DNA from 2 places in the Amycolatopsis sp. NPDC059021 genome. Region 2 is predicted to be linked to the other one. Evidence: riboswitches for the same ligand, from Rfam matches in the RefSeq annotation. Region 2 holds a riboswitch; the other holds the start of a gene.
What was found. A riboswitch is a leader RNA that binds a small molecule or an ion and turns the genes downstream of it on or off. The one in region 2 is predicted to bind glycine.
Positions count from the first base shown of each region.

Region 1 (6,356 bases), on a different contig from region 2:
ACAGACATTCCGGCCGGTATGTCCCGAGGCGACGGCGGCCGGATTTAAAGGTTCAAATTCATACCTTTGCTCCGGTTGACCCGTTCGGGCTGACCCGGTAGGAAGAACGCGCAAAGGATTCGATTCAAACCTTTGGGGTGGCCGATGGCGCGGAGACAAGGCATGCTCACCCTCGATCAGCTGCGCACGCTGGTCGCCGACGGGACGATCGACACGGTGCTCGTCGCGATGACCGACATGCAGGGCCGGCTGCAGGGCAAGCGCTGCGCCGCAGAGTACTTCCTCGAAGAGGTGGTACCGCACGCCACCGAGGCCTGCAACTACCTCCTGGCCGTCGACGTCGAGATGAACACCGTCGACGGCTACGACATCTCGTCCTGGGACACCGGTTACGGCGACTTCGTGCTGCGGCCCGACTTCGACACGCTGCGGCTGATCCCGTGGCAGCCGGGCACGGCGCTGGTGCTCGCCGACGTGGAGCGGGTGCAGGGCGGGCCCGTCACGGTGTCGCCGCGGCAGATCCTGCGGGCCCAGCTCGACCGGCTCGCCGAGCGCGGGCTCGCCGCGTACGTCGGCACCGAGCTGGAGTTCATCGTCTTCGACGACAGCTACGAAGCCGCGTGGGACAAGCGCTACCAGGGTCTGAAGCCCGCCAATCAGTACAATGTGGACTACTCGATGCTCGGTACCGCGCGGATCGAGCCGCTGCTGCGCCGCATCCGCCGCGAGATGGGCGGCGCCGGCATGTACGTCGAGTCGGCCAAGGGGGAGTGCAACCCCGGCCAGCAGGAGATCGCCTTCCGCTACGCCGACGCGCTGACCACCTGCGACAACCACAGCATCTACAAGACCGGGGCCAAGGAGATCGCCGCGCAGGAGGGCAAGAGCCTCACCTTCATGGCGAAGTACGACGAGCGCGAGGGCAACTCCTGCCATATCCACATCAGCCTGCGCTCGGCCGAGGGCGGCGCGGTGCTCGCCGGTGACCGGCCCGGCGGGTTCTCCCGGCTGATGGAGCACTTCCTCGCCGGTCAGCTCGCCGGACTACGCGAGCTGACCTACTTCTTCGCGCCGAACGTCAACTCCTACAAGCGGTTCGTGCGCGGCAGCTTCGCGCCGACCGGGATCGCCTGGGGCACCGACAACCGCACGTGCGCGCTGCGCGTAGTCGGTCACGGCGATTCGCTGCGCGTGGAGAACCGCGTGCCCGGCGGCGACGTCAACCCCTACCTCGCCGTCGCGGCCCTCATCGCCGCCGGGTTGCACGGCATCGAGAACGAGCTGCCGCTGGAGGAGGAGTTCACCGGCAACGCCTACGACTCCTACGCGCTGCCGCGGGTGCCCGCCACGATCAGCGAGGCCATCAGCGAGTTCGCGGCGAGCGAGATCGTCGAGCGGGCGTTCGGGTTCGACGTCCATACGCACTATCTCAACGCGGCGAAGATCGAACGCGAGGCCTTCGAGAAGGCCGTCACCGATTGGGAGCGCATTCGTGGTTTCGAACGCCTCTGATTCTTCGCCGCCTCCGCGGGAGGAAGTACGTCGGCGGAAGCCGGTCATCGGCCTGACGACGTACATCGAGCCCGCCCGGTTCGGCGTCTGGGACACCGAAGCCGCGCTCCTGCACCGTGTCTACGTCGACTGCGTGACCGCCGCGGGCGGTATTCCCGTGCTCCTCCCGCCGGTGAGCGACGCCTATACGCGGCTGATGTCCACTGTGGACGCACTGGTGCTGGTCGGCGGCGCCGACGTCGATCCGGCGCGGTACGGCCAGGAACCGCATGAGAAGACCTACACCAGGCCCGATCGTGACGCCTTCGAGTTCGGCCTGCTCGGCGCGGCGATCGAAGCCGGGGTTCCGGTGCTCGGCGTCTGCCGGGGGCTCCAGGTGATCAGCGTCGCGCTCGGCGGCACGCTGACCCAGGACATGCCCGAGGCGACCGGCAGCCGCGAGCATCAGCCCGCGCCCGCGACGTTCGGGACCAGCACGATCACCCTCGCCGAGGGGTCGCGCGCCGCCGCGATCCTCGGGGCGGAGACCAAGGCGATGTGCTACCACCACCAGGCCATCGACCGGCTCGGCGACGGGCTCGTCCCGGTCGGCTGGGCCGCCGACGGCACCGTCGAGGCCGCCGAGCTGCCCGGCGGGAACTTCGTCCTCGGGGTGCAATGGCATCCCGAACAGGACACCGACGACCTCCGGCTCTTCGCGGCCCTCGTGGCGGCCGCCCGTAAGGAGAGGTAATGAGCACCAGTTTCGACGTGATCAACCCCGCCACCGAAGAGGTGGTGCGGTCGGTCGCGCTGACCACCGCCGAGGAGACCGACGCCGCGATCGCCCGCGCGCGGGCCGCGTTCCCGGCCTGGCGCGACGTCGCCCCCGGCGACCGTGCGCGACTGCTGCGTCGTTTCGCCGACGCCGTCGAGAACGACATCGAGAACCTCGCCCGGCTGGAGGTCACGAACTCCGGGCACACGATCGGCAACGCGCGCTGGGAAGCGGGCAACGTCCGCGACGTCCTGAACTACTACGCCGCCGCGCCGGAACGCCTGATCGGGAAGCAGATCCCGGTGCCGGGCGGGGTGAACGTCACGTTCCACGAGCCGCTCGGCGTCGTCGGCGTGATCGTGCCGTGGAACTTCCCGATGCCGATCGCGGGCTGGGGTTTCGCGCCCGCGCTCGCGGCCGGGAACACCGTGGTCCTCAAGCCCGCCGAGCTGACGCCGTTGACCGCGCTCCGGCTCGCCGAACTGGCGCGCGAGGCGGGCATCCCCGAGGACGTCTTCCAGGTGCTGCCGGGTAAGGGATCCGTGGTGGGACAACGGTTCGTCGAGCATCCGGCGGTACGCAAGGTCGTCTTCACCGGGTCCACCGAGGTCGGCAAGCGGATCATGGCGGGCTGCGCGGCGCAGGTGAAGCGCGTGACGCTGGAGCTGGGCGGGAAGAACGCGAACATCGTCTTCGCCGACGCCGACCTGGAGAAGGCCGCCGCGACGGCGCCGTACGGGGTCTTCGACAACGCGGGCCAGGACTGCTGCGCGCGCTCGCTGATCCTCGTGCAGGCGAGCGCGTACGACCGGTTCATGGAGCTGCTCGAACCCGCCGTGCGTGGTGTGGTCGTCGGCGATCCGGGGTCGGAGAAGACCGAGATGGGGCCGCTCATCTCGGCCGCGCACCACGCGAAGGTGTCGTCCTATGTGGACGATCGGACACCGGTGGCGTTCCGGGGGAGCGCGCCGGACGGGCCGGGGTTCTGGTTCGCGCCGACCGTCGTCACCCCGCCGAATCTGCAGGATCCCCTGGCCACGGACGAGATCTTCGGCCCGGTCGTCGCCGTCGTCCCGTTCGCCGAGGAGGCCGACGCGGTCGACATGGCCAACTACACCGAGTACGGCCTGTCCGGGTCGATCTGGACCCGCGACGTCGGCCGCGCCTTCCGGGTCTCCCGCGGCGTCGAGTCGGGGAACCTCTCGGTCAACTCGCATTCGTCGGTGCGGTACTGGACGCCGTTCGGCGGATTCAAGCAGTCCGGTCTCGGCCGTGAGCTCGGGCCGGACGCCGCGACGGCGTTCACCGAGACCAAGAACGTCTTTCTGAGCACGGAGGAGTAGGGATGGTGCAGCGTTTCGAGGGCCGCGTCGCGGTGATCACCGGTGGGGCCAGCGGGATCGGGCTCGCGTCCGCGCGCCGCCTGGCGAGCGAGGGCGCGAAGATCGTCATCGCCGACGTCGCGCCGGAGCAGGGCAAGGTCGCGGCGGACGAGGTCGGCGGCGTATTCGTGCAGACCGACGTCACCGACGCCGAGCAGGTCGAGGCCCTGTTCCAGTCCACAGTGGACCAGTTCGGCTCGGTCGACGTCGCGTTCAACAACGCCGGGATCTCGCCGCCGGACGACGACTCGATCCTCACCACCGGCATCGACGCGTGGCAGAAGGTCCAGCAGGTCAACCTGACCTCGGTGTACCTGTGCTGCAAGGCCGTCCTGCCGCACATGCGGCGTCAGGGGAAGGGCTCGATCGTCAACACGGCGTCGTTCGTGGCGGTCATGGGCGCGGCGACCTCGCAGATCTCCTACACCGCGTCCAAGGGCGGCGTGCTCGCGATGAGCCGCGAGCTGGGCGTGCAGTTCGCGCGCGAGAACATCCGCGTCAACGCGCTGTGCCCCGGACCGGTGAACACCCCGCTGCTCAAGGAGCTGTTCGCGAAGGACCCCGAGCGGGCCGCGCGGCGTCTCGTGCACGTCCCGGTCGGGCGGTTCGCCGAGCCGGAGGAGATCGCCGCCGCCGTCGCCTTCCTCGCCAGCGACGACGCCAGTTTCATCACCGCCTCCCAGTTCCTCGTCGACGGCGGCATCTCCGGCGCCTACGTCACCCCCCTGTAAGCACGCGAGATCTCCGTTCAATCACGTGAGGTCGCCGTTCAATCACGTGAGATCGCCGGTGTGGTGTGGGCGGGGAGAAGTGGACGGGGGGTGAAGCCGCCGGGTACGGTATGCGCGACAACTACAGATCGGGCCGTCGAGCCGGAGCGGGAGAGCCCCCACGAACGTGGTGGGGCACCGAAGGAGCAAACTCCCCGGAATCTCTCAGGTATCCACTACCGCTTCGTGCGAGGCCACTCTGGAAAGCAGGCGTACCCACGCCTCACCCAAGGTGAAAGCCGTGCTGTGTTCGATCGGGAACGCACGGTGAAACTCTCAGGTGCCATGACAGAGGGGGAGTTCCAGCGCACCGGTCTACCCAGTGCCCGGCCCGAGGAGCTCCCCATCACATCGACACCGTTCGACACCCGGCATATCGGCCCATCGGTGGCCGAACAGGCCAAGATGCTGGCCGAATGCGGTTACGGCAGCCTGGACGCGCTCGTCGCCGCCGCGGTCCCGTCCGCCATCCGCAGTGCTCACGGCCTCGATCTCCCCGCCGCCGCGTCCGAAGAGGACGCCACCGCCGAACTGCGGGCGCTCGCCGCGCGTAACCGTCCGATGACGCAGATGATCGGCCTCGGCTACCACGACACCGTGACCCCGCCGGTGATCCGCCGCAACGTGCTGGAGAACCCGGCCTGGTACACCGCGTACACGCCGTATCAGCCGGAGATCTCGCAGGGCCGTCTCGAAGCCCTGCTCAACTTCCAGACCATGGTCGCCGACCTCACCGGCCTGGCCACCGCGAACGCCTCCCTGCTCGACGAGGCCACCGCCGTCGCCGAGGCCGTGACGCTCATGCGGCGTGCCTCCAAGTCCAAGTCGAACGTCGTCGTCCTCGACGCCGAATGCCTGCCGCAGACCATCGCCGTGGTCCGCACCCGCGCCGAGGCGCTGGGCATCGAGGTCCAGGTCCGCGACCTGCTGACCGGGCTGCCCGCGGAGTTCTTCGGCGTCGTCGTCCAGTACCCCGGCGCGTCCGGCGTGCTGCGCGGCCCCGGCTTCTACCACGCGATCTCCGGTTCGGCGAAGGCCGCGGGCGCGCTGTTCACCGTCGCCGCCGACCTCCTGGCCCTGACCCTCATCACCTCGCCGGGTGAGTTCGGCGCCGACGTCGCGGCCGGCTCGACGCAGCGTTTCGGCGTCCCGCTCGGCTACGGCGGCCCGCACGCCGGGTACCTGTCCGTCCGGAGTGGACTGGAGCGCTCACTGCCCGGCCGCCTCGTCGGGGTTTCGGTCGACGCCGACGGCAACCCGGCGTACCGCCTCGCACTGCAGACCCGCGAGCAGCACATCCGCCGTGAGAAGGCGACGTCCAATATCTGCACCGCGCAGGTGCTGCCCGCCGTGCTCGCCGCGATGTACGCGGTCTACCACGGTCCGGACGGCCTCCAGCGCATCGCCGCCCGGGTGCACGGCCTGGCCGCCGGGTTCGCCGAGGCGCTGCGGCAGGGCGGCGTCGAGGTCGTGCACGAGGGATTCTTCGACACCGTCGTCGCGCGCGTGCCCGGCAAGGCGGCCGAAATCCACGCCGCGGCAAGGGAAAGCGGGATCAACCTCGGCCACATCGATGCCGACCACGTCCGCGTCGCCTGTGACGAGGTCACCCGCCCGGACATCCTCGTGAAGGTCCTGCGTGCGTTCGGGGTCGAAGCCGCGCCGGAGGAGAGCAAGAAGGCGCTGCCGAACGGTCTCGCCCGCGAGAGCGGCTACCTGAGCCACGAGGTCTTCGTCGCGCACCGGTCCGAGACGGCGATGCTGCGGTATCTGCGGCGTCTGTCCGATCAGGACTACGCGCTCGACCGCGGCATGATCCCGCTCGGTTCGTGCACGATGAAGCTCAACGCCACCACCGAGATGGAGCCGATCAGCTGGCGCGAGTTCGCGGGCATCCACCCGTTCGCGCCCGCCGGCGACGCCGAGGGCTACCAC
Region 1 covers NZ_JBHYIQ010000068.1:39,456-45,811, forward strand. The annotation lists gene ACFWX1_RS32345 (glutamine synthetase family protein) at 145-1,512, shown strand; gene ACFWX1_RS32350 (gamma-glutamyl-gamma-aminobutyrate hydrolase family protein) at 1,493-2,245, shown strand; gene ACFWX1_RS32355 (aldehyde dehydrogenase family protein) at 2,245-3,612, shown strand; gene ACFWX1_RS32360 (3-oxoacyl-ACP reductase) at 3,615-4,382, shown strand; glycine riboswitch at 4,520-4,613, shown strand; gene gcvP (aminomethyl-transferring glycine dehydrogenase) at 4,767-6,356, shown strand, end outside.
Region 1: another riboswitch for glycine. It lies ahead of gcvP (aminomethyl-transferring glycine dehydrogenase); the one in region 2 lies ahead of gcvP (aminomethyl-transferring glycine dehydrogenase).

Region 2 (6,356 bases):
GGCTGCCCGCACCGGACGACTTCGCGTCCGGCAGGGACGTCCGGCTCACGCAGGAAGAGCTGCTGGAACAGGCCGCCATCGACGAGGCCACCCTCGCCGAACTGCGGCAATACGGTCTGGTGCGGCCCGGCCCCGCCGGGTTCTACGACCCCGACGCGGTCCAGATCGCGCGCACGGTCCGGGCGATGACCGAATTCGGTATCGAGCCGAGACATCTGCGTGCCTTCCGCGCCTCGGCCGACCGCGAGGTCGGCCTGTTGGAACAGATCGTGACCCCGGTGTATCGCCACCGTGACGCCGACGCGAAAGCGAGGGCCGACGAGGTGGTCCGCGAGCTCGCGGCACTCTCGGTGACCCTGCACACGCTGCTCGTGAAAGCGGGAATCCGGGGTGTCACGGGTGGTTGACACCGGGCGAAGCGCGCTCGCGCACTGAGAACCCTTGCGACGCCGGATGTCAATGACTGAATGTTGGCCACCCTATGCCGTACCGTGAGAGCAGGGTTTGCCGCGCGCGAACCGAGAAAGTCCGCCACTAGCGAGCACAGCGCTCGGATCACGGGTAGCGTCGAGGATGTCGGCGCCGACGCCGGGACAGCGTTGCGGCCCGTGCGCACGAGAGGAGGCGAAGCCCGATGAGCGAGATGCGCGTCGTCGGCGTGCGGGTGGAGCTACCCGCGAATCAGCCGATCTTGTTGCTGCGGGAGACCGAAGGCGAACGGTACCTGCCGATCTGGATCGGCTCGGTCGAGGCAACCGCCATCGCCTTGGAGCAACAAGGAGTCCGCCCCGCCCGCCCGCTCACCCACGACCTGCTCAAAGAGGTCATCGGAGCGCTCGGCCGGGAGCTCGAACAGGTCGTCATCACCGACCTCAAGGAAGGGACGTTCTTCGCCGAGCTCGTCTTCGACGGCGATATCAGGGTCTCCGCCCGCCCGAGCGACTCCGTCGCGCTCGCACTGCGGATCGGTGTCCCCATCCACGCCGTCGACGCCGTCCTCGAGGAAGCCGGCCTGATCATCCCGGACGAACAGGAGGACGAGGTCGAGAAGTTCCGCGAGTTCCTCGACTCCGTCTCCCCCGAGGATTTCCGCGGCGCCGACACCTGATCCGCGCCGCCACGCCACCGCGGGCCGCGACCTCCGCCCATCGATGCCGATGAGCGGAAGCGCGGCCCGTCGTCGTGGTGGGGGCGCTTTCCGGATCGTTCACCTCGCGGCCGGAGCGGTGGCCTTCTCGAACAGGTCGGCCACTTCGCGGCCGTAGCGGTCGATGTCGAGCGACGGGTCCGCCTTCAGCTGAGCCGCCACGCCGTCGATGGCCTGGGCGATGGACATCGCCATCACGTCGGGCGCGAAGTCACCGAAAGCGCCTTCCGCCTGTCCCTGCTTCAGCTGCCGGTACACACTCCCCACCCGCAGGTCGTTCAGCACGGGCCCGGCCATGCCCCAGCCGTCCTCGTCCTCCGCGTTCGCGGTCATCTCCGTGAGCACCCGCACACACTCCGGATAGTCACGGAGAAACGCCACCGACGTCTCGATGTGCGCCCGCAGGTTCCCCCGCCGGTCCGCGGCGTCGATCCGGCCTTCGGTCCGCTCCGCGAGGAAGCGGCTCTTCGTCTCGATCACCGTGCTCAGCACCGCCTGCATCAGCCCGGCCTTGCTGGTGAAGTGGTAGGAGATGATCCGGGTGCTGCTCAGCCCGGCGCGTTCCTTGATCCGGGCGAACGTCGTCTTCCGATAGCCGACCTGGGCCATTGTCGCGATGGTCGCGCCGATGATCTGGGCCCGGCGGGCGGCCTCGGTCACGGAGAGGCCGAGCTCCGCCTGCGTGTCAGTGTTTACTTGCATGAGTAAAAAATAACACGCACGAGTAAATCTGTCCAGCCGACCCGCTCGACGTCGGCGTCGTACGGCGAACGGACTAAAGCCTCAAGACGAACTTGAGGTCAGCCGCGCGTCGCGTTGACCGGTACCTTGCATGCGCTTACCGTCGAAGGCGGTAAATCGCCACGGTGTGATTCGACGCCGGTATGTGAACGCGGTCGTGTGAACGCGGGGGCACGAGCGTGGCGATTCATCCCGGCCGGTCCCACTCCTGGGTCCGACCGGCTTGTCGTTCGCCGGCCACCAGGTCGGGCGAGGGGAGGCACGCGTGGTCGAGGCTGGTCCTGAGAAGCAGCCTGTTCAGGTCGCCGGCGGCGAGCAGGGTGAACTGTTCCCCGACGCCTCGCTCCCGGACGAACTGGTCGGCTACCGGGGCCCCGCCGCCTGTCAGATCGCCGGGATCACCTACCGGCAGCTCGACTACTGGGCCAGGACGAAACTGGTCGCGCCGAGCATCCGCACCGCGCATGGTTCGGGATCGCAGCGGCTGTACTCGTTCAAGGACATCCTGGTCCTCAAGGTCGTGAAGCGCTTACTGGACACCGGGGTCTCGCTGCAGAACATCCGCGTCGCGGTCGATCACCTGCGGGTACGCGGGGTGCGTGATCTGGCCAAGGTGACGTTGTTCTCGGACGGCACCACGGTCTACGAGTGCACGTCGCCGGAGGAGATCGTCGATCTGCTCCAGGGCGGTCAGGGTGTGTTCGGCATCGCGGTCAGCGGAGCCATGCAGGAGATCAGCGGCACGATCCACGAGTTCCCGGCCGAGCGCGCCGACGGCGGCGAGGTCGAGTCGATGGTGCCCGACGAGCTGACTCAGCGCCGCAACGCCCGTCGCACCGGGTGACCACCGGCGCTCGAGCGGGTCAGGGTAGGCTCTGTCCCGCGGTCGACGAATCCGCGCGGGAGAGACCGGGTCATCAACAACCTTGAGCCCGGCGCCGAAGGAGCAAGTCCTCCCCGGAACCTCTCAGGCACCCTGGACCGCGCGGACGAGACGCCTCTGGAAAGTGGGTCGCCAGGACACAGCCTGGCGGCTCCGCCGAAGGTGCAAACCCGGCTCAACACACGGGTGAAACTCTCAGGCGCCCTGCGGGTACGGACAGAGTGGGGAGGGGTCCTTCGGGGTTGGGTGAGCTCTGCTCGCGGAATGCGCTCGCCGAACCCCTCCGGAGTGTCTTGTGGGGGGGGGACCCCCCCCCCCCCCCCCCCCGGGCGGGGCCCCCCCCCCCCCCCCCCCCGCCCCGCACCCGGGGGGGTTCGGGGGGGGGGGGTGCCGGGGGGGTGGGGGGCGCTGTGGTGGGGGATGGGCCTCGCCCCCCCCGGCGGGTTGTTTGTGGGGGGGGCCACCCCCCCCACCCCGCCCGGCGGGCTTCGCCCCCGGACCCCCACCGTGGTCCCCTTCTGTTCTAGAGTCGGGTTGGGCAGGCACCGCCCTTCGGAGGAGGCAGGCGTGGAACCGTCTCTCGCCGAGCTGGAGCAGGGAATTCCCTTCGCTGACAGGCACATCGGTCCCGGGCCGGACGAACTGTCCCGCATACTCGATGTCGTCGGCGTCGCTTCGCTCGAGGAGCTGGCCGAGCGCGCGGTCCCCGGTTCGCTGCGGGCCTCGGCCCAGGCCCCGGAACTGCCACCTGCTGCCACGGAAGCCCAGGCGCTGGCGGAACTGCGGGCGCTCGCCGCGCGCAACCGGCCGATGGTCCAGATGATCGGCCTCGGGTACCACGACACGATCACCCCGCCGGTGATCCGCCGGAACCTCTTCGAGAATCCCGCCTGGTACACGGCTTACACGCCGTACCAGCCGGAGATTTCCCAAGGCCGCCTGGAAGCGCTGCTCAACTTCCAGACGATGACCGCGGATCTCACCGGTCTGCCGATCGCGAACGCGTCGATGCTCGACGAGGCGACCGCCGCGGCCGAGGCGATGACCCTGGTCCGTCGCGCCACCCGCTCGAAGTCCGCGCGGTTCGTCGTCGACGAGGACACCCTGCCGCAGACCATCGAGGTGCTGCGTACCCGCGCGGAGCCGCTCGGCATCGAACTGGTCGTCACCGATCTGTCCCAGGGCATCACCGGGCTCGGCCTCGGCGGTGACTTCTTCGGCATTCTGTTGAGCTACCCCGGCGCGTCCGGCGCGGTGCGCGAGCTGGACCCGGTGATCGCCGAGGCGAAGGCGCTCGGCGCCGCCGTCGTGGTGGCCGCCGACCCGCTCGCGCTCACCCTCCTGCGCTCGCCGGGCGAACTCGGCGCGGACGTCGCGATCGGTTCGGCGCAGCGGTTCGGCGTCCCGATGGGCTTCGGCGGGCCGCACGCCGCGTACCTTGCTGTCCGCAAGGGACTCGAACGGCAGGTCCCGGGCAGGCTCGTCGGCGTCTCGGTCGACGCCGACGGCGCGCGGGCGTATCGGCTCGCGCTGCAGACCCGTGAGCAGCACATCCGCCGCGAGAAGGCGACGTCCAACATCTGCACCGCGCAGGTGCTGCTCGCCGTGATGGCCGCGATGTACGCGGTGTACCACGGTCCGGAAGGATTGCGGGCCATCGCGCATCGCGCCCATCGCATGGCCACGGTGTTCGCCGCCGGGCTCGCCGAGGGCGGCATCGAGATGCGCCACGGCGAGTTCTTCGACACGGTGACCGCGGTCGTGCCGGGCCAGGCGGCGGCGATCGTGGCGGCCGCGCGCGACCTCGGGGTGAACCTCCGGCTCGTGGACGCGGACCACGTCGGCGTCGCCTGCGACGAGACCACGACGCGCGAACGGCTTTCGTTGGTGTGGAAGGCTTTCGGGGTCACTGTGTCCGATGTGGACTCGCTGGACGCGGACACCGCCGACGCGCTGCCCGTGCCGCTGCGGCGGACGGGGGAGTACCTGACCCATCCGGTGTTCCACACGCATCGCTCGGAAACCGCGCTGCTGCGGTACCTGCGTTCGCTGGCGGACAAGGACCTGGCGCTGGACCGGAGCATGATCCCGCTCGGCTCCTGCACGATGAAGCTCAACGCCGCCGCGGAGATGGAACCCGTCAGCTGGCCCGAATTCGCCGGGCTGCACCCGTTCGCGCCCGCCGAGGACGCCGCGGGTCTGCTCTCTGTGGTGTCCGATCTGGAGGGTTGGCTGGCGCGGATCACCGGCTATGACAAGGTTTCGCTGCAACCGAACGCCGGAAGCCAGGGCGAGTTCGCCGGCCTGCTGGCGATTCGTGCCTACCATCGTTCCCGTGGCGAGGACGCTCGCGACGTCTGCCTGATCCCGGCCAGTGCCCACGGCACCAACGCCGCCAGCGCGGTGATGGCCGGGATGCGCGTCGTCGTGGTGCGGTGCGACGAGGGCGGCAACATCGACCTCGCGCATCTGAAGTCCACTGTGGACGAACACGCCGCCGACCTCGCGGCGATCATGCTCACCTACCCGTCCACCCACGGCGTCTACGAGGACACCGTCGGCGAGGTCTGCGGTCTGGTGCACGACGCGGGCGGCCAGGTGTACGTCGACGGGGCGAACCTCAACGCGCTCATCGGGCTGGCGCAGTTCGGCCGGTTCGGCGCCGACGTCTCGCATCTCAACCTGCACAAGACCTTCTGCATCCCGCACGGCGGTGGCGGGCCCGGTGTCGGCCCGATCGGCGTCCGGGAGCACCTCGCGTCGTTCCTGCCGAACCATCCGCTGCAGCCCGCCGCCGGTCCGGCCACCGGCGTCGGCCCGATCAGCGCGGCACCGTGGGGCAGCGCGTCGATCCTGCCGATCTCGTGGGCCTACGTGCGGATGATGGGCGACGAAGGCCTGCGCCGCGCCACGCTGACCGCGGTGGCGAACGCGAACTATGTTGCCCGCCGTCTCGGCGAGCACTACCCGGTGCTCTACGCGGGACACGACGGGCTCGTCGCCCACGAGTGCATCCTCGACCTGCGCGGGATCACGAAACGCACCGGTGTCACGGTGGACGACGTCGCGAAGCGGCTGGCCGACTACGGCCTGCACGCGCCGACGATGTCGTTCCCGGTCGCGGGCACGCTGATGGTCGAGCCCACCGAGAGCGAGGACCTCGGCGAACTCGACCGGTTCTGCGCCGCGATGATCGCGATCCGCGGCGAGATCGACCGGGTGGCGGCGGGGGAGTGGCCCCTGGAGGACAGCCCGCTCCGCAACGCCCCGCACACCGCCCGCTGTATCACCGGCGAGTGGACCCGCCCCTACTCGCGCGAACTCGCCGTCTTCCCGGCAGGTCCTTCGCCGGCGAAGGCGTGGCCCCCGGTGCGCCGCATCGACGGCGCCACCGGTGACCGCAACCTCGTCTGCTCCTGCCCACCCCCAGACGCCTTCGCGGACTGACGCGAGTTCGTCAGCCGGGCTGCTTGTCCAGGAAGCCGTGCACCTTCGCGATCCGGCCGTCCGCCAGCTCGACGACGTCGAAGCCGATGACCACCGGCTCCTCGGCGCCGGGTGCGCCGAGGTACCACTGGAACCGGG
Region 2 covers NZ_JBHYIQ010000008.1:136,754-143,109, reverse strand. The annotation lists gene ACFWX1_RS07170 (MerR family transcriptional regulator) at 1-407, shown strand, start outside; gene ACFWX1_RS07165 (bifunctional nuclease family protein) at 635-1,108, shown strand; gene ACFWX1_RS07160 (TetR/AcrR family transcriptional regulator) at 1,208-1,849, opposite strand; gene ACFWX1_RS07155 (MerR family transcriptional regulator) at 2,154-2,732, shown strand; glycine riboswitch at 2,779-2,882, shown strand; gene gcvP (aminomethyl-transferring glycine dehydrogenase) at 3,339-6,218, shown strand; gene ACFWX1_RS07145 (nuclear transport factor 2 family protein) at 6,229-6,356, opposite strand, start outside.